DNA from 3 places in the Mesorhizobium sp. M6A.T.Cr.TU.016.01.1.1 genome. Region 2 is predicted to be linked to each of the others. Evidence: riboswitches for the same ligand, from Rfam matches in the RefSeq annotation. Region 2 holds a riboswitch; each other region holds the start of a gene.
The links. A riboswitch is a leader RNA that binds a small molecule or an ion and turns the genes downstream of it on or off. The one in region 2 is predicted to bind cobalamin.

Region 1 (7,619 bases), 3.3 Mb from region 2:
GGGAAGAGATGCGGGCAGGCGCCGTCGGCGAAGCTGCTGATCTCCCCCGCAAGGGGGGAGATTGGATGCCGCCACGGCTTTCGCCAGTCGTCAACGCCGGAAGCAGGGCCAGAGGTGTTCATGCTCTTGTGCCGGGTCTCAGTGATTTTGTTCTTGCTTTGTGCCGGCAGTTATGCTAGTAACTTTGGCATGGTGCTGATTGCGCCAGCGACCCGCCGTTGAGGCGGGTTTTTTGTTTTCGGGTTTCGGCGCCATCGCGGCAGGCCGGTGCCAGGCCGTTATATTAAATCTTCGTAATATCATCTGGAAACCACGATCGCCGCCCTAGATGCGGGGGCTGTCGATCGGTCGGCTGCCTGCCAGGCGAGACAGGCAAGGCGACCCTCGACACGCCGAATGGGCGGTTTCCCAGCCGGAACGCCACGGTGCCCGACCAATTTCTCGCCCGGACAACGGCCATGTCACCCATCCACATTCTTCGCAGACATCGCGTCGCCGCCTTGCTGGGCGCCGCATTGATCGTCAGCCCTTTCATCCTGCCGCTCGCCCCCAAGCTGAATGGCGCCCTGGCAGAAACAGTGACCCCTCCCGTCACCGGCATGACGGTGCCCAATGGATCGTTCGCCCCGATCGTGGCGGCCGACAAGCCGGCAGTGGTGACGATCACCACCGTCATGAAGGCACAGTCGGAGACCATGAGCGACGCTGCTCCCTTCGGCGACGGTTCACCCTTCGACGACTATTTCCGCCAGTTCTTCGGCGACCAGGGGCTGCCCGGCCCCAGGACCCCGCCGCAGCAGCAGGCGCCTCGCGCAGAGGCGCTCGGCTCCGGCTTCATTGTCGCAGCTGACGGCACCATCGTCACCAACAATCACGTCATCGATGGCGCCACGTCGATCAAGGTGACGCTCGACGACGGCACCGAGCTTCCCGCCGAGCTGGTCGGCCGCGACGCCAAGAACGACCTCGCCGTCCTCAAGATCAAATCCGACAAGACTTTGCCGACCGTCAAATGGGGCGATTCCGACAAGCTCATGCCGGGCGACCAGGTGCTCGCTTTCGGCAATCCGTTCGGCCTCGGCACCACGGTTACATCAGGCATCGTCTCGGCGCGCGGCCGCGATCTGCACAGCGGGCCGTTTGACGACTTCATTCAGATCGACGCACCGATCAACCACGGCAATTCCGGCGGTCCGCTGATGGATGTGAGCGGCAACGTCGTCGGCATCAACACGGCGATCTTTTCGCCGAATGGCGGCAGCGTCGGCGTCGGCTTCGCCATCCCGTCGGACCAGGCGCAAAAGGTGGTCGCCAAGCTGATGAAGGGCGGCTCGATCCAATATGGCTATCTCGGCGTCCAGATTCAGCCGGTGACGCCCGACGTGGCGAGCGCCGTCGGCCTCGGTCAGTCCAGCGGTGCGCTGGTTTCCGAGGTCAGCGACGGCTCGCCGGCGGCAAAAGCCGGGATTGAGACCGGCGACGTCGTCACCAGCTTCGCCGGTCAGCAGATAAAGGATCCCAAGGACCTGTCGCGTGCCGTTGCCGATGTCTCGCCCGGCGAGACGGAAACGCTGGGTGTCTGGCGCAAAGGGCAGAATGTGAAGATTTCCGTCGATGTCGGGCGCAATGGAGACGATGTGGAGACGGCATCGGCCGGCGGCGGACCAGAGACACCGTCCGCACAGCAAGGCCTTCGTGCTCCTGCGATCGGCCTCGGCCTGATGGACGTCACCCCGGATGTCCGACAGGCGATGAACCTGGCGCCCAACCAGCGCGGCGCGCTGGTCGAGAGTGTCAATCCTGACAAGGCGGCCTCGGCTTCCGGGATCCAGCCGGGCGACATCATCATCGCCGTCAATCAGGCGCCGGTGAGGGACGCCAGGCAGGCGGACCAGGCGATCGCGCAGGCCGGAAAGGCTGGCAAGAAGTCCGTGCTCCTGCTCGTCGAACGGGGCGACGCGCAGATCTTCGTCGCCGTGCCCTTCGCCGCCGGCTGAAGCGCATTGGCGCGAGGTCGCGGCCAAGATTTCGGTTGCCCGTCAGAGCATCTTCGAGAAGACTAGCGCAGGTTGGCTTCAACCTGCATGGATTGTCTCGATGGTCACCCGCGGCTTCTCTTCAGGACGAAAGCCCCCGACGGATGCGGATGCGCGCATCCCGCCGGGGCAGTATCTCGAGCAAGGGTTCCCGGTGCTGTCGGCCGGGCCGACGCCGCGTGTGCGCACCGAGGAGTGGTCGTTCACGCTCAAGCACGGACCGCGGCCGATCAAGAAGTGGAATTGGACGGAGTTCAACGCGCTGCCTTTGACCAAGATGACGCGCGACATTCATTGCGTCACCGCATGGACCAAGTTCGACACGGCGTGGCAAGGCGTGCTGGTCGACGATATTCTGGCGGATGCCGGCATCGAGCCGCCGACCGGCTTCACGCTGGCGCTGTCCTTCGACGGCTACACCACCAATGTGCCGACGAAGGACCTCACCGCCGGCAAGGCGATGGTGGCACTGCTTTACGAAGGCAAGCCGATCACGCCGGACCATGGCGGCCCGGCGCGGCTGCTGGTTCCGCATCTCTATTTCTGGAAGTCGGCCAAATGGCTGAACGGGCTGCAGTTCACCGAGCGCGACGAGCCGGGTTTCTGGGAACTGCGTGGCTATCATATCTATGGCGACCCGTGGCGCGAGCAGCGCTATACGGGCGATCCATGAACGACGGGCCGGCGGCGCAGTCGCCCTGGCAGACGGTGACCATCACCCGCATCGAAAAGCGCACGCCGCGCGTCACCAGCTTTTTTCTCCGGCCGTCACGGCCCTTCGCCTATCGTGCCGGGCAGCATGTCGATGTCAGGCTGACGGCGCCGGATGGCTATCAGGCGCGCCGTTCCTACTCCATTGCCTCGGCGCCGGAAGCCGGCGAGACGATCGAGCTGGCGATCGAAAGGCTCGATGATGGCGAGGTCTCGCCGTTCTTCCACGAGGTCGCGGCAGTCGGCGACGAGGTCGAGCTGCGCGGCCCGCTCGGCGGACACTTTGTCTGGTCCGACAGTGACGGCGGCCCGCTTCTGCTGGTCGGCGGCGGGTCGGGCGTGGTGCCGCTAATGGCGATGATCCGCCATCGCGCCGCACGCAAATCGGCGGTGCCTGCCACGCTGGTGTTTTCCGCACGGATCTGGGACGAGGTGATCTTTCGCGACGAGCTGATCGACTTCCACGATCGCCGGGACGGCTTCGATCTGGTGTTGGCGCTGACCCGCGAGCCGGCCCGGCGCCCGGCGGACTATTCACGGCGGATCGATGCCGCGATGATAGAGCAGTCGATGGTGCGGCTGCCCGCGCCGCCAAGGTTCGCCTTTGTCTGCGGCTCGAATGCCTTCGTGTCGGCCGCCGCCCAGGCGCTGATCGATGCCGGCGTTCCGGCAAGCCTCATCCGCACCGAGCGCTACGGGGTCTAATGCATGTCGCGCAACAACCTAAAGCGCGTCGCATAAGGCCGGTCAAAACGCGACGCGCTTTAGGGCCGCCGGTCATGCCTCGATCTCGATCGCCGTCAGCGGCTTCGAACAGCAGGCAAGGATGAAGCCGTCGTCGATCTCGTGATCGAGGATGCCGCCATTGTGGCTCATCTCGACCGTGCCCGAGACCTTTTTCACCTTGCAGGTTCCGCACAGGCCGAACTCGCAGGCCGCCGGGATGCGCACGCCCGAAGCGCGCGCCGTCTGCAGCACGGTCTGGCCGGCAACGCAGTCGGCATCGACATCCGAAAGCGAAAAGCGGATTGGCGTTGCGGCTTCGGCAGGTATTTCGACCCCACCCTCTGCCGGCGAACCGAACGGGGCCGGTATTTCCTCCACCATCGGGGCCGCAAAGCTCTCCTGATGATAGTTGCCCATGTCGAAGCCGGTGGCCTCCAGCATCTGCCGCACCGCACGCATAAACGGGTCGGGGCCGCAGCAGAAGATTTCGCGCTCGCGGAAGTCTGGCGCCAGCAGCGGCAGCCGTATCGCGTCGATCCGGCCCATATGGCCGAACCAACCCTCGCGGCTGGACCGTTCCTCGATCATGAAGCCAAGCGTCAGACCCGGCATGCGGCTGCCGAGCAGTTCGAGCTCCTTGCGGAAGATGATCTCCTCGGGCTTTCGCGCGCAGTTGACGAAGCCGACATCGGTCCATGGCGCGCAGTCGTTCAGCCAGCGCAGCATCGACATCATCGGCGTCACGCCGGAGCCGGCCGAAATGAACAGATACTTGGCCGCGGGATGGCTGTGCAGCGAAAAGTCACCCGTCGGACCATAGGCCCTCACGTGAACGCCGGGCTTCAGATTGTCGAACATCCAGCGCGTGCCGAGACTGCCGGCTTGCGCCTTCACCGTCACCGCGATCGAGAACGGCCGCGACGGCGAGGAAGACAGCGTATAGGTCCGCATCAGCGGGCCGTCGGAGGTCGGCAGTTCCAGCGTCACGAATTGGCCCGGCTTATAGCGGAACCAGGTCTGGTTGTCGGAGCGGAAGGTGAAGGTCTTCACGTCAGGCGCCTCGTCGCTGACGCCGATCACCTCCAGCACCTGCAGCCGGTCGTTCCAGGGCGCCATTTCGTCGAGATGGCGGTAGAGCCCGAGGTCCGTCATTGCGTTCATCTCTTCACGTTTCTCTCAGGCGACGCTGCGCAACGCCGGCCGGCCGTCCTCGGCAAGGCGCGGTCCGATGAAGGAGGCGTACCATTCGACGAACTGGATGACGCCGCCCTCATGCAGTTCCGAATAGGGGCCGGGCTCATAGGCCGGCGACAGGATGCCGAAGGCGTTTTCCTCGACAATGCGGCGGTCCTGGTCGTTGGTTTCGGTCCATACATGGGTAAGTTCGGCGAGGTCGTAATCGACGCCTTCGACCGCGTCCTTGTGGACAAGCCATTTGGTGGTGACGGCGGTTTCCGTGGCGCTAATCGGCAACACGCGGAAGGTGACGGCATGATCGCCGAGGATGTGGTTCCAGGTCGTCGGATAGTGGTAGAGCAGCAGCGAGCCGACACGGTCGGTCGAAACGCTGTCGGAAAGGTTCTTCTTCACCGCGCGCCTTCCCGTCATCGTATAGCTGACGGCGTCGCGCAGCAGCGGTGCGCGGGTGGCGCGATATTGCCCAGCCGGATCGATGCGGAACTTGCTCGGCAGGCCCGCCGCCTCGCATTTGGCCCAGTGCGCCAGCATCTCAGGATCGCTGTCGGCGCCCTGCACGCCGGTAACGGTCGGTGCTTCCGGGAATGTCTTGCACAGTTCCGGATGGTTGCCGGCGCAATGGTAGCACTCGCGGTTGTTTTCCCAGACGAGCTTCCAGTTGCCCTTCTCGACGATGGTCGATTCGAAGGCGACCTTTGCCTCGCGCAGTCGGTGCGGCAGGAGGTAAGGCTCGATCATGGCGCGCATCGGCGCGAAATCCGCCGGCTCCTTGGCCAGGCAGATGAAAATGTAGCCGCCGACACTTTCGCAAGCCACCGGCTTGAGGCCGAACTGGCTCTTGTCGAAGCCATCCGCCATCTGGCGAGCGAACAAAAGCCGGCCGTCCAGCTCGTAGGTCCACTGGTGATAGGGGCAGACGAGCTTTGCCGCCGTGCCCTTGTCGGCGTTGCAGACGCGGCTGCCGCGATGCCGGCAGGAATTGTGGAAGGCATTGATCTTGCCTTGCTGGTCGCGGACCAGCACGACCGGATAGTCGCCGATCTGGGCGGTGATGTAGCTGCCCGGCTTCGGCAACTCGCAATCGTGGCCGATGAACAGCCAATCGCGATACCAGATCAGCTCCATGTCGAGCTTGAAGAAATCGGGATCGGTGTAGAAGGGCTGCTCGAGCGAATAGCCTTGCCTGCGGCCGTGCAAGAGCCTCAGCATGTCGTTGCGCGAATCCATGTCCTGTCCTCATAGCCGTCGCATCGGCCCGAAATCGGAATCGATTTCGGAAAGCACGATGCGCAATTCAAAGTCTTGGAGCGTACTTTATGCGTCCAGATGGACGCATGTCGCTCCAAAGACTGAACTGGTGGTGATTGAGGAAGGATCGCTTGCACGCCGGCGACAGGCCAGACATGCATCATCCACCTCTTGACCGCCCACCGCGATCAGTCGAGTCTAGACACCTCGGGCTGGTTTCCGGGCTCTGGAGTGTCCTTGCGGACAGTCGCGACACCTTCCCAGGCTTGTGGCCCAGTGGTCTCCCGTTGCGACTTGAACTCCACCACCGTTGCGGGGGCAGCGCCGGGATTTGACCGGCTTCCCAATTCTCCGCTTCGTCGTCACCAAGCGGCACCTGAGATGGCGTCATCTAATCATGACGGCCAGCTGACTGTCGGCATGAAAGCGACATCGTATCCATGCGGCGCGACACGGCCCGCGAAACGTGCAGGTTGGTAATTGCAGGGCTGAAAACCCATTTTTTCGGCCACCATTGTCGGCCGCCGTGACATCGAATTCCGACCCGCGGCGGAGGCAAAGAAGGTTAACAGTTTCCAAAAGTGACTATTAGCCGCTTCTAAAATCGAACCGAACGGTTCGTTTCTGTTGACAATGCGTGCATGACGCTGTGAACGCAGGTCCGCCAATCCGTCAAATCGTCAAATGGCGACTTTGGCATAAACCTTTGAAAATAAAAGATAAAGCAGCGCCCGTAGAAGCGTCTGGTACAATTTCAAGGTGTAGATTCTTGGTCCACACGGAACAACTTCGTGATTGGAATCTGCGGGATGGCCTTCCCACATCGGGGCTGTCCGAACGACGCGAATTCCTTCCAAGACACGCCGCTAGCCGGACGGAAAACTAAGATACTGGAGTACCAAAAATGAAAAAGATTGCTCTTACTGCCGTCGCCGTTCTGGCCATCACCGGCAGCGCCTTTGCCGGCAGCGACCATTATGGGTCCAACGGCGCCAACCAGCCGGCCGCTGCGGTCGACAGCTCGTACACGGCTTCCATTCAGAAGCCGGCTCACGCTGAAAAGCCCGCCGTCCAGGGCGCCGACCGCAACCTTTTCGGCAACAATTAACAGCTGATCCCAGACCATGGTCCCGAAAAGTGGAAACCGGTTTTCGGAAAAGATCATGGTCAAACAAGAAGACAGAGCGGCGGCAGGTCCGCCGCTGGGGATCTTTAGAAATTCAGGAGTATTGGAAATGAAGAAGATTGTTCTTGCCACCGCCGCCATTCTGGCCATCTCCGGCAGCGCTTTTGCCGGTAGCGACAACTATGGATCGAACGGCGCCAACCAGCCGGCCGCTGCGGCCGACAGCTCGTACACGGCTTCGGTTCAGAATTCCGCTTCGGCGCAGAATCCGGTTCCGGCCGACGAGAAACCCGTCCACGGCAGCGACCGTAACCTCTTCGGCAACAACTAACAGCCAGTTCCAACAGCAGCGGCGGCATTTGCCTGCCGCGCTGATGGGATACGAAAATCCAGGAGCACTGAAATGAAGAAGATCGTTCTTACCGCCGCCGCGCTTTTGCTTGCTGCCGGCAGCGCCTTTGCCAACAACGACAATGTTGGCGGGACCGACATCAACAAGCAGGCGACCGTCAACGTCGACAACACGCAGACGTCTTCGGTACGCAACACCGGTTCGCCGATCTACAAGCTGCTCA
Region 2 (7,619 bases):
TGCGAACGGAGGTTTCAGCCATTTACTGCTTTGCCTTCTCATCCCCCGGAAGCACGTAATCCGTACCTTCCCACGGAGACAGAAAATCGAAATTGCGGAATTCCTGCTTCAATTCCACCGGCTCGTAGATGACCCGCTTGGCCTCGTCGTCATAGCGCACCTCGACGAAGCCGGTCAGCGGGAAATCCTTGCGCAGCGGATGACCCTCGAAGCCGTAGTCGGTCAGAATCCGCCTGAGATCGGGATGGCCCGAAAACAGCACGCCATAGAGATCGTAGGTTTCGCGCTCGAACCAGTCGGCGCCGGGATAAACGCCGGTGATCGACGGCACCACAGTTTCCTCGTCGGCCTGGACCTTGATGCGGATGCGAATATTCTGCTTCGGCGACAGCAGGTGGTAGACGACGTCGAAGCGCTTAGCCCGCGACGGATAATCTGCGCCACACACGTCGATGATCGAGATGAACTGACAGTTTTTATCGTCGCGCAGGAAGGTTACCACCTCGATCAGATCGTGCGGCTCGACAGAGATGGTGAGTTCGCCATAGGCAAACACCGCATCGCCGATCCGGCCGCTCAGCTTCTCTCCGAGATAGGTCGAGAGTTCATTTAACGACAGGCTCATCATCCCGCTCACCGTTCGATCGTGCCGGTGCGGCGGATCTTCTTTTGCAGCAGAAGGATGCCGTAGAGCAGCGCTTCCGCGCTCGGCGGACAGCCGGGCACGTAGATGTCGACCGGCACGACGCGGTCGCAGCCGCGCACCACCGAATAGGAATAGTGGTAATAGCCGCCGCCATTGGCGCAGGAGCCCATCGAGATGACGTAGCGCGGCTCCGGCATCTGGTCGTAGACCTTGCGCAGCGCCGGCGCCATCTTGTTGGTCAGCGTGCCGGCGACGATCATGATGTCGGACTGGCGCGGAGACGCGCGAGGAGCAACACCGAACCTCTCCGAGTCATAGCGCGGCATCGAGGTGTGGATCATCTCGACCGCGCAGCAGGCAAGACCGAAAGTCATGAACATCAGCGAGCCGCTGCGCGCCCAGGTGATCAGCGCCTCGGTCGAGGTGACGAGAAAACCCTTGTCGGCCAGCTCGTTGTTGATCTCGAGGAAGAAAGGATCACTCGCCCCCACCGGCTTTCCGGTGCTGGGGTCGAGAATGCCTTTTGGCTTCGGCGCGACGAGCGTGCCGGAATTGTCGCTCAATCCCATTCCAGCGCTCCTTTCTTCCATTCATAGGCAAAGCCGATGGTCAGCACCGCCAAAAACACCATCATCGACCAGAAACCGAGCATGCCGATCTGGCTGAAAGACACGGCCCACGGAAACAGGAAGGCCACTTCCAGATCGAAGATGATGAACAGGATCGACACCAGATAGAAGCGGATGTCGAACTTCATGCGGGCGTCGTCGAACGAGTTGAAACCGCATTCGTAGGCGGAAAGCTTTTCCGGATCGGGGTTGCGGTAGGCCACCAGGAAGGGTGCGGCAAGCAGCGCCACGCCGACGACCAGCGCCACGCCGATGAACAGGACGATGGGCAGGTACGAACTCAACAACGCGTTCATGCTGCGGCTTTCCGTTGGCGGCCAATCCACTCTGATTACAGCACCGGACCCACTTGCGGAAGCGTGACAGTTTAACCACTGAACCGTTTTAGGGGGCTCTATGCTGCAACGCGGCGAGGGTTAGCGCAGGCCTTTCGGCGAAGCAAGTCAAACCTTGTTCAAAACACGGTGCTGGACGGCATATCCGGATAAACTGGTCCGATCTGCTCCTGTTTGATTTCCTTCACTTTTTACTCCACTTTTCTCTCCTGACATAGATGCCGCCAAAACCCTGCTAGCATGGCGCGGAATCATCGCCCCAACCTTTGGTCGAACGCCAACAGAGTGCCGTCTGCATGAAGGAAAAAATCTCGATCGCCATGGCCCGGCGCATCGCGCTTGCCGCACAGGGCTTTACCGATGTCAGGCCGAACGGCACGCCCAATCGCCGCCATCTGGCCCGCGTCCTTGCCCGCACCGGCCTGCTGCAGATCGATTCCGTCAGCGCAGTGGTGCGTGCCCACTATATGCCGCTCTATTCGCGGCTTGGCCCCTACCCGCTTGCGCTGCTCGACAACGCCGCCGTGACGCGCAAGCGCACGGTCTTCGAATACTGGGCGCATGAAGCCTCTTTTCTACCGGTCGAAACCTATCCGCTGATGCGCTGGCGCATGGAACGGGCCGAGCGCGGCGAGGAAATGTATAATGGGCTGGCCAAGTGGGGGCGCGAACGCACCACTTACATTGAAGACATTTATCGCGAGGTTGTATCGCGCGGCCCGCTCGCCGCGTCGGCTCTCGAAGGCCAAAAGGGAAACGGCGGTTGGTGGGGCTGGAGCGACGCCAAGCACGCTTTTGAATGGCTGTTCTGGGCCGGCCGCATCACCACGGCATCACGTCGTGGCTTCGAGCGGCTTTATGATCTGCCGGAACGGGTGCTGCCGCCGGCAATACTCAGCTTGCCGGTGCCCTCCCCTGAGGATGCGCATCGCGAATTGCTGCGCATTTCCGCCCGCGCCCACGGCGTCGCGACAGCGGGAGACCTGCGCGACTATTTTCGTCTCTCTCCCGCCGACATCAAGGGCCGCATCGAGGAACTGGTCGAGGCAGGTGATCTTTTGCCGGTTCGCGTCGAAGGTTGGGACAAGCCTGCCTATCTGCACAAGGACGCCCGTTTTCCGCGCCGGATCGAGGCGCGCGCCCTGCTCGCGCCGTTCGATCCTGTCGTCTTCGAGCGCTCCCGAACGGAAAGACTGTTCGACTTCCGCTATCGCATCGAGATCTATACCCCTGCCGAAAAGCGCCAGTACGGTTACTATGTGCTGCCGTTCCTGCTCGGCGAAAGGATCGTGGCGCGCATCGACCTCAAGGCCGACCGTCCCGCCGGCGTGCTGCGCGTCCATGCCGCCTATGCCGAGCCCGGCGCCCCGCCGCAAACCGCTGCTAAGCTTTTCGAGGAATTGAAGCTGATGCAGGGCTGGCTCGGCCTGGAACGCATCGAGGTGACGCCGGCCGGCGATCTGGGGCCCGTGCTCGCCAACATTGCCGCCTCGTAGACGTGCGTTGACACGACTGCCTCCACAAGCCTAAATCCGGTCCAGACGGTCTCCTCTCGGCAAAGGGAGGAGCCAAGAGGGAATGCGGTGCGAAATTCCGATTTCAAATCCGCGGCTGTCCCCGCAACTGTAAGCGACGAGCCAAGGCCGAAAACCACTGGGACGGTCCCGGGAAGGCGGCACCAAGGCGATGACCCGCGAGCCAGGAGACCTGCCGTCTAAGACAGAAGAATCCGATTCGCCTGGCGGGTTTTCCGGGCAAGGAGCCTGATTTGAAACGCGACAGCAGTTTTTCGGCTGAGACAGCGGACGTATTGTCCCGCGATAGTGATGCCTTGGCCGGCGTTACCGTGATCGTCTGCGCCTCCTGCCGTGACGAGACCGGCTCCGATGGCCATCCCCGCGCCGGCGAACTGCTTGCCGATGACGCGCGCCGCGCCGCTTCCGGCGAAAATATCCGTATCCGCACCGTCGAATGCCTCGGCAACTGCAAGCGCCGGCTGAGCGCCGCGATCCTGCGCGACGGCTGCTGGAGCTATGTCTTCGGCGACCTGACCGCGACAAGCGGCGCCGATCTCGTCGCTGGCGCAAAGCTCTTCGCCACCTCGACCGACGGCCTCATTCCATGGCGCGGCCGCCCCGATTGCCTGAAGCGCGGCCTCGTCGCCCGCGTCCCTCCCCTCGACCTTTTGAAGGACCAGATATGACCGCTTCCGTCTCCCGCGTGCCCTGCACCGTCGTCACCGGCTTCCTCGGCGCCGGCAAGACGACGCTGATCCGCCATCTGCTCGAAAACGCCGGGGGCAAGCGGCTGGCCATCATAGTCAACGAGTTCGGCGACATCGGCATCGACGGCGAGATCCTCAAAGGCTGCGGCATCGACACCTGCCCCGAGGAAAACATCGTCGAGCTGGCCAATGGCTGCATCTGCTGCACCGTCGCCGATGATTTCGTCCCGGCGCTCGATCAGATCCTGTCGCTGACGCCGAGGGTCGACCATATCCTGATCGAAACCTCCGGCCTCGCTCTGCCCAAGCCGCTGGTCCAGGCCTTCCAGTGGCCGACGGTCAAGAGCCGGGTGACGGTCGACGGCGTCATCGCCGTCGTCGACGGACCGGCGCTGGCTGATGGCCGCGTTGCCAACGACATGGACGCCCTGCAGGCGCAGCGCGCGCAGGACGAGACGCTCGACCACGACGATCCGGTCGAGGAGGTGTTCGAGGACCAGCTGGCTTGCGCCGACCTGATCATATTGTCGAAGAGCGACCTGATGGACGCCGCCGGCTCAGCCCGCGCCAATGCCATCATCGGCGAGCACACCGCGCGCGCCGTCAAGATCGTGCCGACCTCGCAGGGCAAGGTCGATCCGTCTGTGCTGCTCGGCCTCGGCCTTGCCGTCGAGGACGACATCGAGAACCGCAAGACCCATCACGACGACGAGCTCGACCACGAGCACGACGATTTTGACTCGTTCGTCATCGATATTCCGTCGATCGCCAATCCCGATGAGCTGGCTTTGCGCGTCGCCACCGCGGCGGAGGAAGAAAACGTTTTGCGCGTCAAGGGTTTCGTCGAGGTCGGCGGCAAGCCGATGCGGCTGTTGCTGCAGGCCGTCGGTCGGCGCGTCAATCACTATTACGACCGCGCCTGGACCGCCGACGACGACCGCCGCTCGCGCCTCGTCGTCATCGGCCTGAAAGGGCTGAACCGCCCGGCAATCGAGCGTATCCTCGCCGGCTGACCTCAGGCACGAGCCGCGATGCACATCCTCACCACAACATCCGCCTCGCTCGACGATCTCGCCGAGCCTGTCGATCTCAGGCAGACGCCTGCGGATATCGTGGCGCTGTCCTTCACCGACAGCGATCTGGCCGGCTTGGCGGCGGCGTGGAAGGCGGACGCGGATCGCCTGCCGTCGATGCGGCTGGCGGCTCTACGCGATCTGCGCCATCCGATGTCCGTCGATCTCTGGGTCGACAGCGTCGCCCGCCACGCGAAGGTTATTTTGGTTCGCATCCTCGGTGGCTACGACTGGTGGCGCTATGGCTGCGACCAGCTCGCCTCGACCGCCCGCGCGCGTGGCATAAAACTGGCGCTGCTGCCCGGCGAATGCCGCGACGAGGATCTGCGGCTAATCGAATGCTCGACGCTGCCGCGCGAAGAGCTCGACGGCCTGCTCGGCTATTTCCGCGAAGGCGGGCCGGAGAATATGATGGCGCTGGTGCATCAGCTGGCAAGTCTCGCCGGATCAGGTGTGGCGGTCGCTGAACCTGTCAGCGTGCCAAAGGCGGGCTATTATCAACCGGGACTGGGGGTCGTCGAGCGCGATGTCCCCCTCCCCCTCGAGGGGAGGGTCCGGCCGCAGGCCGGGGGTGGGGTCGCCTCTGACGCGCGCCAACAGAAAAAAACGTCGAGCACTGCCGCAACGACCCCACCCGGCCCTTCGGGCCACCCTCCCCTCGAGGGGGAGGGAGACGCCGCGCCCATAATCCCGATCCTCTTCTACCGCTCGATGCTGCTGGCAGCCGACATCGCGCCCATCGACGCCCTTTTTGAGGCCCTGAGCGCGCGCGGCATGGTCCCCGTCCCCATCTTCGTCTCCAGCCTCAAGGACCCGGCCTCGCTCGCCTTTGTCGAAACCGCGCTGTCGACGCTTAAGCCCGCTTCCATCATCACCGCCACGGCCTTCGCCTCCGGTGCCGAGCCCGGCATCGAGACCCTGTTCGACCGCGCTGGCGTGCCGGTGTTCCAGGTCATCGTCGCGACGACACGCCGTGACATCTGGCAAAACAACCAGCGCGGCCTCGCCCCCGCCGACCTAGCCATGCATGTCGTGCTGCCCGAGCTCGACGGCCGCATCCTCGCCGGCGCCATTTCCTTCAAGGGCGAGAGCGAAACCGACCCGGCATTGGCCTTCCGCGGCTTCGCTAACCGGCCGGAGCCGGACCGCGTGGCGCAGGTGGCGAACCGTGTCGAAGCTTTCATCCGCCTGCAGCGGACCCCGCGCGCAGAACGCAAGCTCGCCATCCTCATCCCCGACTACCCGAGCGCGCCCGGCCGCACCGGCTACGCCGTCGGTCTAGACGTGCCGTCCAGCGTGCTTGCGATGCTGCATGACTTGAGGGAACAGGGCTACGCCGTTGAAGAGATTCCGCAAACGCCGCGTGCGTTGCTGGATGAGTTGGAGCGCGGTGACGAGGGGCTGAGGTTGGAGGACTATCTCGACTTCTTGGCGGAATTGCCTGCAGAAGCGCGAAAGACCGTAGAGGCGGCTTGGGGTCAACCGGCAACCGATCCGGTACCGGCTGAATCTCAACGTCGACCCTCTACGTTGCCCCCCTCTGTCCTGCCGGACATCTCCCCCACTTGGGGGGAGATTGTCCCTTCTCCGACAGTCTCACCCACGACCAACATTTCAGAAAGAGGCGGGACAGCAAAGCTGCCGATCTCCCCCCAAGTGGGGGAGATGTCCGGCAGGACAGAGGGGGGCGTGAAGGATCGCCTACGTCCGCAGCCGACCACCGCAAATTTCCCCTTCCGCGCCGCCACCTTCGGCAACATCACCGTAGCCCTCGCCCCCGATCGCGGCCGCTCCACGAACCGCCGCGCCGACTATCACGACCCGACATTGCCGCCGCGCCATGCGCTGATCGCCTTCGGTCTTTGGCTGCGCAAGTCGCTCGGTGTCCATGCCCTCATCCATGTCGGCGCCCACGGCACGCTGGAATGGCTGCCCGGCAAGACCGTTGCGCTCAGCGAAACCTGTTTTCCCGAGATCGTCACCGGCCCCTTGCCCGTCATCTATCCCTTCATCGTCTCCAACCCCGGCGAGGCAGCACAGGCCAAGCGGCGCATTGCCGCCGTCACCCTCGGCCATTTGCCGCCGCCGCTGACCGGCGCCGGGCTCGATGAGAGCCAACACCAGCTTGAGCGGTTCGACGAATATGCCCAGGCCGACGGGCTCGACCGCCGCCGCCGCGATCGCCTGGCAAAACTGATCGTCGAAACCGCGCAGAAGACCGGCCTCGCCTCCGAGGCCGGCGTTGCCAAAACCGACGCGCCCGACGAAGCGCTGCGCCGCATCGACGCCTGGCTCTGCGACCTCAAGGATTTCGCCATCAAGGACGGCCTGCATATCTATGGCCGCGCGCCTGAGGGCGAGACCGATCCGTTGCGCAAACAAAGTGCCGCAGCCGAGAAGGCAGCGCTCCTCGCTGCCCTCGACGGCCGCCATGTCGTTGCCGGGCCGGCCGGCGCACCGGCGCGGGGCCGGCGCGATGTCCTGCCGACCGGCCGCAACCTGTTCACATCAGATCCACGCACCATGCCGACGCCGACATCCTTCGATCTCGGCAGGGCGGCCGCCGACGAGGTCTTGCGCAGCTACATGCAATCGCATGGTGACTGGCCGCGCTCGCTGGTCATCGACCTGTGGGGCTCGGCCTCGCTGCGCACCGGCGGCGAGGAGATCGCGCAAGGCCTGGCGTTGATGGGCTGCCGGCCGCAATGGGAT
Region 3 (7,619 bases), 1.6 Mb from region 2:
CCTATGACGACACCGATGGTCATGGTCGGATAGCCGAAGATGGTCGCCAGCATTGGCGGCAGCAGCGACATGCTTGCCAAAATGAGCACGCCCATGACGAAGATGAATGCCAGCCCGGTCACGAAATTGCGGTCGAGGAATATCTTCGGGTCGATGAAGGGGTGCTCCGCCGTCACCGTGTGAATGATGAACAGCCAGAAGCCGGTCAGCGAAAGACCGAGCTCGATCCAGATCTCGACCGAGGAAAACCAGTCGACCTCGCCGCCGCGATCCAGCATCAGCTGCAGCGCTCCGACGCCGAGCGAGAGCATGGCGAAGCCGAAGAAATCGAAGCTGCGTATCCGCCTTGCAACGGCCGGCAAGTAGGCGGCCATGCCAAGGAAGGCGATGATGCCGACCGGCAGGTTGATGAAGAACACCCAGCGCCAGTTGAAATTCTCGGTCAGCCAGCCACCGAGCGTCGGGCCCAGGATCGGCCCCAGCATGATGCCGGCGCCCCAGATGGCCATGGCCTGGCCGTGGCGCTCCTTCGGGTTGATGTCGAGCAGGAAGGTCTGTGACAGCGGCACGATTGCCGCGCCGAACACGCCCTGCATCAACCGGAAGAACACCATGGTCTCCAGGCTCCAGGCGATGCCGCACAGCATGGAGAATATGGTGAAGCCGACCACCGACGTCAGGAACAGTTCCTTGCGGCCAAAGCGGTCGGCCAGCCAGCCGGTCACCGGCGTCATGATCGCCGCGGCAACGATGTAGGAGGTCAGCACCCAGTTGATGTTGTCGGGGGACGCGCCAAGATCGCCGGTCATGGTCGGCAGCGCGACGTTGGCGATCGTGGTGTCGAGCGCCTGCATGATCGTCGCCAGCATGAGCGCCACGGTGATCAGGCCGCGGTGCGGCACTTCGCGAAAGGGTTCTGGCGTGCTCATGATGTGGAACTTCCGGCAGGTAACAAAAAAATGTACACTAGAGCGACGTGCGTCCATTTGGACGCACAAAGTACGCTCTAGTACTTTGAGTCAGCGCATCGTGCTTTGCGAAAATCGATTCCGATTTTCGGGCCGATGCGCGAGGTTTCCGGGCGGCGCGGCCTTCCGTATGGAGAGACCCTCATCGCGGTGGGACGCGACTATCGATGTGGGGGTTACATCGACCGAGCGTCTCGATAAAACGGCGCCTGCCGCCCGGAAACCTGAGGACCGAAACGGGTCTGCGTCGCGTTGTTCAGGCTTCGCTCAGGCCGCAACGCAGCCCGATCCAAACCCTAACCCCTGGTGCATCTCCCGTCGGACCAATCCTGTCAGCTGCGTTCCTCTCCGTGCGCGGCCTGCATTCTACTTGTTGCGTCTCAGACCCCATCGTCCAATGGAACGAGGCGGTCTATTGTGCCTCACTCGCCGTGGCGTGGCCGAAGATGCTGGGAAGCCCGCGGGAAACGCCGGTGTCCACCGTGACGGTCGCGCTCATGCCGGTGCGCAGCGCCATCTTGGCGTCGGCATCGGCCAGTTCCAGGCGCACCGGAATGCGCTGGGTGACTTTGACCCAATTGCCGGTGGCGTTCTGGGCGGGCAACAGCGAGAACTCGGCTCCCGTGCCGGCGCCGATCGCCTTGACGGTGGCCTCGAACGTCTTGCCTGGATAGGTGTCGACCACGATTTCGGCCTTCTGGCCCGGCTTCATGTGGGTGAGCTGCGTTTCCTTGAAATTGGCATCGATCCAGGTGTCGCCGGTCTCGACCAGCGAAAACAGCGGCGTGCCAGAGCCGACATACTGGCCGACCTTGAACGAGGCAGCCTGGCTGACGATGCCGTCAGCCGGCGCCCTGACAGTGGTCTGCGCCAAATCATAGGCAGCCTTGTCGCGCGCGGCGAGCGCCGCCATCACGGTCGGATGCTTATCGGTCTCGATATCGGGATTGCCGCCAAGGCCCGCCTTGGCGCTGAGGATGCCCTGCTCGGCCACGGCCAGTTGCTGCTTGGCTTTGTCGAGATCGTTCCTGGCCTCGTCGAGCGAGGACTTGGCATTGATGCCCTTGCGGGCAAGGTCGGCGGCTCGGTCGTATTGCGACTGCGCGTAGTCGACCTGGCTGGCGTCGGACTTCTCCTGCGCCAGCGCCTGGCTGTAGGCCGCACGCAGCTGCTCGACATTGAGGCGCGCGCCGGCCACCGCCGCGTCGGCCTGGGCCAATGCGATCCGGTAGGGCTCGGGATCGATGGCGAACAGCACGTCGCCCTGCTTGACGGACTGGTTGTCGAAAATATCGACCTGAACGATGCGACCCGCCGTATCGGCGGCTATCGAGACCTTGGCCTGCTGCAGATTGGCGTTTTCGGTTTCCTGGTAGCGGCCGCCGGTCACCCAGACGTAGCTGCCGCCGGCGATCAGTGCCACGGGGAGCGCAAACATCAATAGGAAGCGGCCGACACGGCGCTTCTTCTTCGGCACCACCGGCGCCGGTGCTAGCTGCGGAGCGACCGCCACCGGAGCTGCCGCCGGCTGCGCCGGAGCTTCAACCTCCAGCTTGGTTGCATTCTCATCTACCTTGGCTACCGCGTTCATGCTGCTGCGCCTTCTGCACCTTTGACTTTTTCGCCGGACGCCGTCTCGCCGTCCGCCAGGTTCTTGGCCATTGCCTCCAGACCCTTGATCAGGATGCGGCGATCTTCGAGCGACACGCCGGTAAGCGATTCCTCATAGACTTCGCCAGCAAGGCTCTTGATCTCTGCGTAGGCCTCGCTCGCTTTGGCGGTCGGGAAGATCATGCGGACGCGGCGGTCGGTGGCGTCGGAACGGCGCTCGATCCAGCCGCTCTCCTCCATGCGGTCGACCAGGCGCGACACGCTGATCGGCTCGATCTCGAGAAGCTCGGCGAGCCGCGCTTGCGTGATGCCTTCTTCCTTGGCGACGCGGACCATAAGCCGCCATTGCGCCGAGGAAAGGCCGAGCCCGCTGGCCTTCGCCTCGAAGCGCTTGCGCATCAGGCGCTGCACGTCGTGGATCAAAAAGCCCAATCTATCGATGCCGTCGGAAACCATGAGCGGCATATATTATAAGCGTGCTTACTATTCAAGATGCGGCATTATGCCAGAAGCCGGCAAGTGTGGATGGCAGTCACATCAGGAACGATTGCGAATGAGCATCGTGACCACGAAAAAAGCGCCGACCGAGCTGGTGATGATGCCGATCGGCAGTTCCTGCGGCGGCAGCAGCGTGCGGGCTAGAAGGTCGCTTGCCAGCAACAGCACCGCTCCAAAGAGGGCGCAGCTTGCAATCAGGCGCAGGTGCAACGGGCCGGCCAGGGGCCGGGACAGATGCGGGATCATCAGACCGACGAAACCTATGACGCCTGCCACCGAGACGAGGATCGCCGTCGAGAAAGCAGCGACGAGAAATGTCGTCCTGCGCATCCGCGCAACCGGCACGCCGAGGCTTTCGGCGGCGTTTTCGCCGGCCAGGAAAGCGTCGAGCCGACGGTGGTTCCAAAGTCCGAACACAAGGATGGTGCCTGCGCCCAGAGCAGCCAGTCCGACATTGTCCCACCGCGCCAGCCCGAGCCCGCCCATCGTCCAGAACAGCACCGAGTGGGCGGCGCGCTGGTCACCGGCAAAGACGAGATAGTTGGTCAAGGCGGTGAACATGAACGATACGGCAAGCCCGGCCAATATCAGCCGTTCGGGGCCTTGCCCCCTCACCCGCGAAACCAGCAACAGCACGATGCCGGCGGCCAAAATGCCGCCGGTGAAGGCAGCGACCGGCAACGTCCAGATGCCGAAATGGTCGCCAAAAATGGTGATAACGGAAACCGCGCCGGCCGCGGCACCGGACGACAGGCCGAACAGGAACGGATCGGCGAGGTCGTTGCGCGTTACCGTCTGCAGCAGCGCGCCGATGACGCCCAGCCCGGCGCCGACACAGATGGCCATGATCGTGCGCGGCAGCCTGAGATCGACAACGATTTTGCCGACCGGACCGGGCACGATGTCTCCGTCCAGTCCGGCCGCATGTCCGAGCGCGGCAACCACGTCGCTCAACGCTATGACCGTCGATCCATAGGCGATCGACAGCAGTGCAAGAGTGGCAATCGCCACTGCTCCTGCTATCATTGCCAATTCGAACGCCCTGCGGCGCAAGCTCAGAAAGCTTCCGGGTGCATCGCCCTGGCGATCTTGCCGATCGCCTCGATGTTGGCTGGCCCGGGCGTCAGCTCGGCATAGCGCAGCGCGACGAAGCGCTCATTCCTGACCGCGTCGGTTTCCTTCATCGCCGGATGAACTTTGAGGAAATCGAGCAGTTTCCTGTAGCCGCCACCGTCCTGGTAATCGAGCAGGATCAGGAACTGCGGATTGCGGGAGGCGACCGTTTCCCAATCCGTATTGCCCCAGCTCGTCTGCATGTCGGCCATGATGTTGTCGCCGCCGGCAGCGGCGATCATGGCGCTGGGGATCGCGAACTTGCCTGATGTGAAGGGTTTGTCTTCGCCGGAGTCGTAAAGAAATACGCGCGTTCCCTTGTGGTCGCCAACCTTCGCCGTGATATCGGCGAGTTGCGCTTTCCAGTCCGAAACAAGTTTTTTCGCCTCGGCTTCCTTGTCGAAAATCCTGCCCAGCTTTTCGATGTCGTCGTAGAGCAGGTCCATCGAGGCGGCGGGGCGGTTGTTGTCGAGATGGACGCAGCTTTCCGTCAGCACCAGCGTCTTGATGCCGTGCGGCGCCAGCGTATCGGGCGTCACCTCGCCGCCCGGCTTCATGCCGTAATACCAGCCGGCGAAGAAGAAATCGGGCTCGACCGCGACGAGGTTTTCAAGTGTCGGATATTTCGGCGCGAGTTCCGGGATCGAGCCCTGCTCGGCCTTGAATTCCGGACCGACCTTGTACCATCCGGTGATGCCGGTCAGGCCGAGGATCGACGGTTGCAGCCCCAGCGCGAAGGCCATCTCGGCCATGTTCATATCCTGGATGATGGCGCGCTTCGGCGCGGCGTCGAACGTCAGCGGCGTGCCGCAGCTGTCTACAGTTACCGGGAAAGCAAAGGCGGTCACCGGGAAAGCGAAGGCGGTCTGGGCAAACAGGAGGGAGGCGAAAGACAATGCGAGGCGTTTCACGAATATTGCTCCTTGGTCAAATCGGAATGTGAAGAGGCACGGTTCGGAACGTCGAATACCGTGAGTTCGCGGTCTTCGGTGGGATGGCGCAGCCGAAGCACGTCGACGCCGAAAATCTGGCGGATCAACTGCTTGGTCAGCGCCTCGCGCGGACCGGCAAACGCCTGCAGGCGGGCCTCGTTCATCACCGCGACCCTGGTGGCAAATGGCGTGACCAGCGACAGATCATGAAGCACCGCCACGACGGTCATGCCAAACTGCGACACGAGTTCGAGAAGCTCGCTGCGGGCGCGCGGATCGAGATGATTGGTCGGTTCATCGAGGAACAGGATTTTTGGCTCCTGGGCAACGGCGCGTGCCAGCTGGGCGCGTTGCCGCTCGCCACCCGATAGCGAGCCGATCGTGCGGCCGAGCAGCGGCAGCAGGCCGGTTCTGCGAAGCGCTTCGACGGCGATGTCGCGTTGCTCGCTCCTCCGTCGCAAGCCGGCATGCGGGACGCGGCCAAGCTCGACGTAGTCGATCACGGCAAGCCGCGGATCAGGCTGATCGGTCTGGCCGACGACAGCCATGTGCAGCGCCCGCTCGGCGGCCGAAAACGTCTCCAGCCGGCGTCCGGAAAATCTCACATCTCCCGCGCTTGGCCGCAGGGTGCCACATAGCATGCGCAACAGCGTCGTCTTGCCGGCGCCGTTGGGACCGATGATTGCGAGGCGATCGCCCGCCGCCACCGAAAGGCTGACCGCGCTGACCAGGCATTGGCCATTCGCCGTCGCGCTCAGCTCACGCGCTTCAAGAAGAGGCTGGGAGGCGTCCAACTTACCGTCACTTTCTCAATGGCGACGGAAGGAAGCTGGACGGACCGGCCGACAAGACCGATGTCCACGTCTCCTCCCGGCACACCCCGTCCGGTCAACTCATGCTGATGGCAGGTCTCCTGGCTCGCGGGTCTTTGCGCCATCCTGCCTTCCCAGCCTTGCCGGCCAGTGGCATTTCGGATTTTGCTAACCGCTTACAGTTGCGGGGGCAGCCACGGCCTCGATCCGAAGATCTCACCGTGTTCCCTTTTCACCCCTTGCCTTTCGACTCGGGGACCATCACCCAGGCACCCTAGTTTTCCGCCAATCACAGCGCAATAAATTTCCAGGGTTGAAACAGCCGCTGGAGCGAAGGGTCTTGTCAGAAAGAGCCATACGAATCTCGTTATGTAATAACGTTACCATTTAAAAGACGCCGCTTGCTCCTGTCAAGCTCTTTCGCCCGACGCCTTCGACTTGCCGGCCGCCGTCGCTCGCGATTTGCGCGGTGCGCAATTTCGATCAAACTGCCTCCACCAGGAAGCGGCACCATGACTTTGCCAAATGCGAAGACTGGGCCAAATGCGAAGACTGGGCCAAATGCGAGGAGCCATATGAACCCGACCGAGAAAGCGCTGTGGTTCGTCGAAAGCCACCTGCCGGAATCCGTCTCGCTCGACGATGTCGCCAAGAGCAGCGGCGTGTCGCGCTTTCACGTGACGCGGGCTTTCGGTGCTGCGACCGGCCGTTCGTGATGGGCTACATGCGTTCTCGCCGGCTGACCGAAGCGGCGCGCAAGCTCGCCGCCGGCGCACCCGACATCCTTTCGCTCGCGCTCGACACCGGCTACGCTTCGCATGAGGCCTTCACCCGTGCCTTCCGCGACCAATTCGGCACCACGCCGGAACTGGTGCGCGCGCAAGGCTCGCTCGACAATCTCGCTCTCGTGGAGCCGATCCTGATGGACCAGTCCTTCCTCACCAATCTCGAGCCGCCGCGTTTTGAGACCAGCCGGCCGTTTCTCATCGCCGGTCTCGGCGAACGCTACAGCTGCGAAACCAGCGCCGGCATCCCGATGCAATGGCAGCGGTTCGGCCCGTATATCGGCAATATTCCAGGCGAGATCGGCGACGTCGCCTATGGCGTCTGCGTCAACGGCGACGACACCGGCAATTTCGACTACATCGCCGGCGTCGAGGTGTCCGATTTTTCGGACCTGCCGAGGGAGTTTTCGCGCGTGCGCGTGCCGGCGCAGAAATACGCCGTGTTCGCCCATCGTGACCACATCTCGACCATCCGCCGCACGGTCAACACGATCTGGAACAAATGGCTGCCGGCCTCCGGGCACGAGATCGCCGATGTGCCCGAATTCGACCGCTACGGCCCCGAATTCGATCCACGCAGCGGCAATGGCGGGCTGGAAATCTGGATACCGGTGAAGGGGTGAAGCGCGGCCAGCCAAGGGCAATTGCTTCAGACAAATGATGCTTCCAGCTTGTGTTGGAGATCATTGTCGAGGCGCGCTCCGCCCGGTTTTTGCCTTCTCCCCTTGTGGGAGAAGGTGTCGCCGAAGGCGACGGATGAGGGGTGCTCCAGCCTGGCGCCGATGGCGTTCCGTCCAGCACCCCTCAACCGTCTCGGCGCTGCGCGCCGATCCACCTTCTCCCACAAGGGGAGAAGGGAAAGACGTTACAGCTCCAGGTTCCAGTTCTGGCCGACCAGAT

Region 1: another riboswitch for cobalamin. It lies ahead of EJ075_RS07930 (aromatic ring-hydroxylating dioxygenase subunit alpha); the one in region 2 lies ahead of EJ075_RS24280 (DUF1636 family protein).
Region 3: another riboswitch for cobalamin. It lies ahead of EJ075_RS31925 (ABC transporter ATP-binding protein); the one in region 2 lies ahead of EJ075_RS24280 (DUF1636 family protein).

Annotation. Positions count from the first base shown of each region.
Region 1 covers NZ_CP034452.1:1,713,609-1,721,227, reverse strand. Annotated here, with positions in the region: gene EJ075_RS07950 (DegQ family serine endoprotease) at 459-1,997, shown strand; gene EJ075_RS07945 (molybdopterin-dependent oxidoreductase) at 2,098-2,709, shown strand; gene EJ075_RS07940 (FAD-binding oxidoreductase) at 2,706-3,452, shown strand; gene EJ075_RS07935 (hybrid-cluster NAD(P)-dependent oxidoreductase) at 3,525-4,625, opposite strand; gene EJ075_RS07930 (aromatic ring-hydroxylating dioxygenase subunit alpha) at 4,650-5,897, opposite strand; cobalamin riboswitch at 6,111-6,313, opposite strand; gene EJ075_RS07925 (DUF680 domain-containing protein) at 6,823-7,026, shown strand; gene EJ075_RS07920 (DUF680 domain-containing protein) at 7,154-7,375, shown strand; gene EJ075_RS07915 (DUF680 domain-containing protein) at 7,448-7,619, shown strand, end outside.
Region 2 covers NZ_CP034452.1:4,987,184-4,994,802, reverse strand. Annotated here, with positions in the region: gene EJ075_RS24305 (NADH-quinone oxidoreductase subunit D) at 1-22, opposite strand, end outside; gene EJ075_RS24300 (NADH-quinone oxidoreductase subunit C) at 23-625, opposite strand; gene EJ075_RS24295 (NADH-quinone oxidoreductase subunit B) at 634-1,215, opposite strand; gene EJ075_RS24290 (NADH-quinone oxidoreductase subunit A) at 1,206-1,571, opposite strand; gene EJ075_RS24285 (winged helix-turn-helix domain-containing protein) at 1,907-3,106, shown strand; cobalamin riboswitch at 3,136-3,340, shown strand; gene EJ075_RS24280 (DUF1636 family protein) at 3,379-3,813, shown strand; gene cobW (cobalamin biosynthesis protein CobW) at 3,810-4,847, shown strand; gene cobN (cobaltochelatase subunit CobN) at 4,866-7,619, shown strand, end outside.
Region 3 covers NZ_CP034452.1:6,581,471-6,589,089, forward strand. Annotated here, with positions in the region: gene EJ075_RS31900 (DHA2 family efflux MFS transporter permease subunit) at 1-929, opposite strand, end outside; gene EJ075_RS31905 (HlyD family secretion protein) at 1,381-2,559, opposite strand; gene EJ075_RS31910 (MarR family transcriptional regulator) at 2,556-3,035, opposite strand; gene EJ075_RS31915 (iron ABC transporter permease) at 3,117-4,103, opposite strand; gene EJ075_RS31920 (ABC transporter substrate-binding protein) at 4,133-5,068, opposite strand; gene EJ075_RS31925 (ABC transporter ATP-binding protein) at 5,098-5,916, opposite strand; cobalamin riboswitch at 6,008-6,212, opposite strand; partial or broken gene EJ075_RS31930 (AraC family transcriptional regulator) at 6,510-7,342, shown strand; gene EJ075_RS31935 (helix-turn-helix domain-containing GNAT family N-acetyltransferase) at 7,585-7,619, opposite strand, start outside.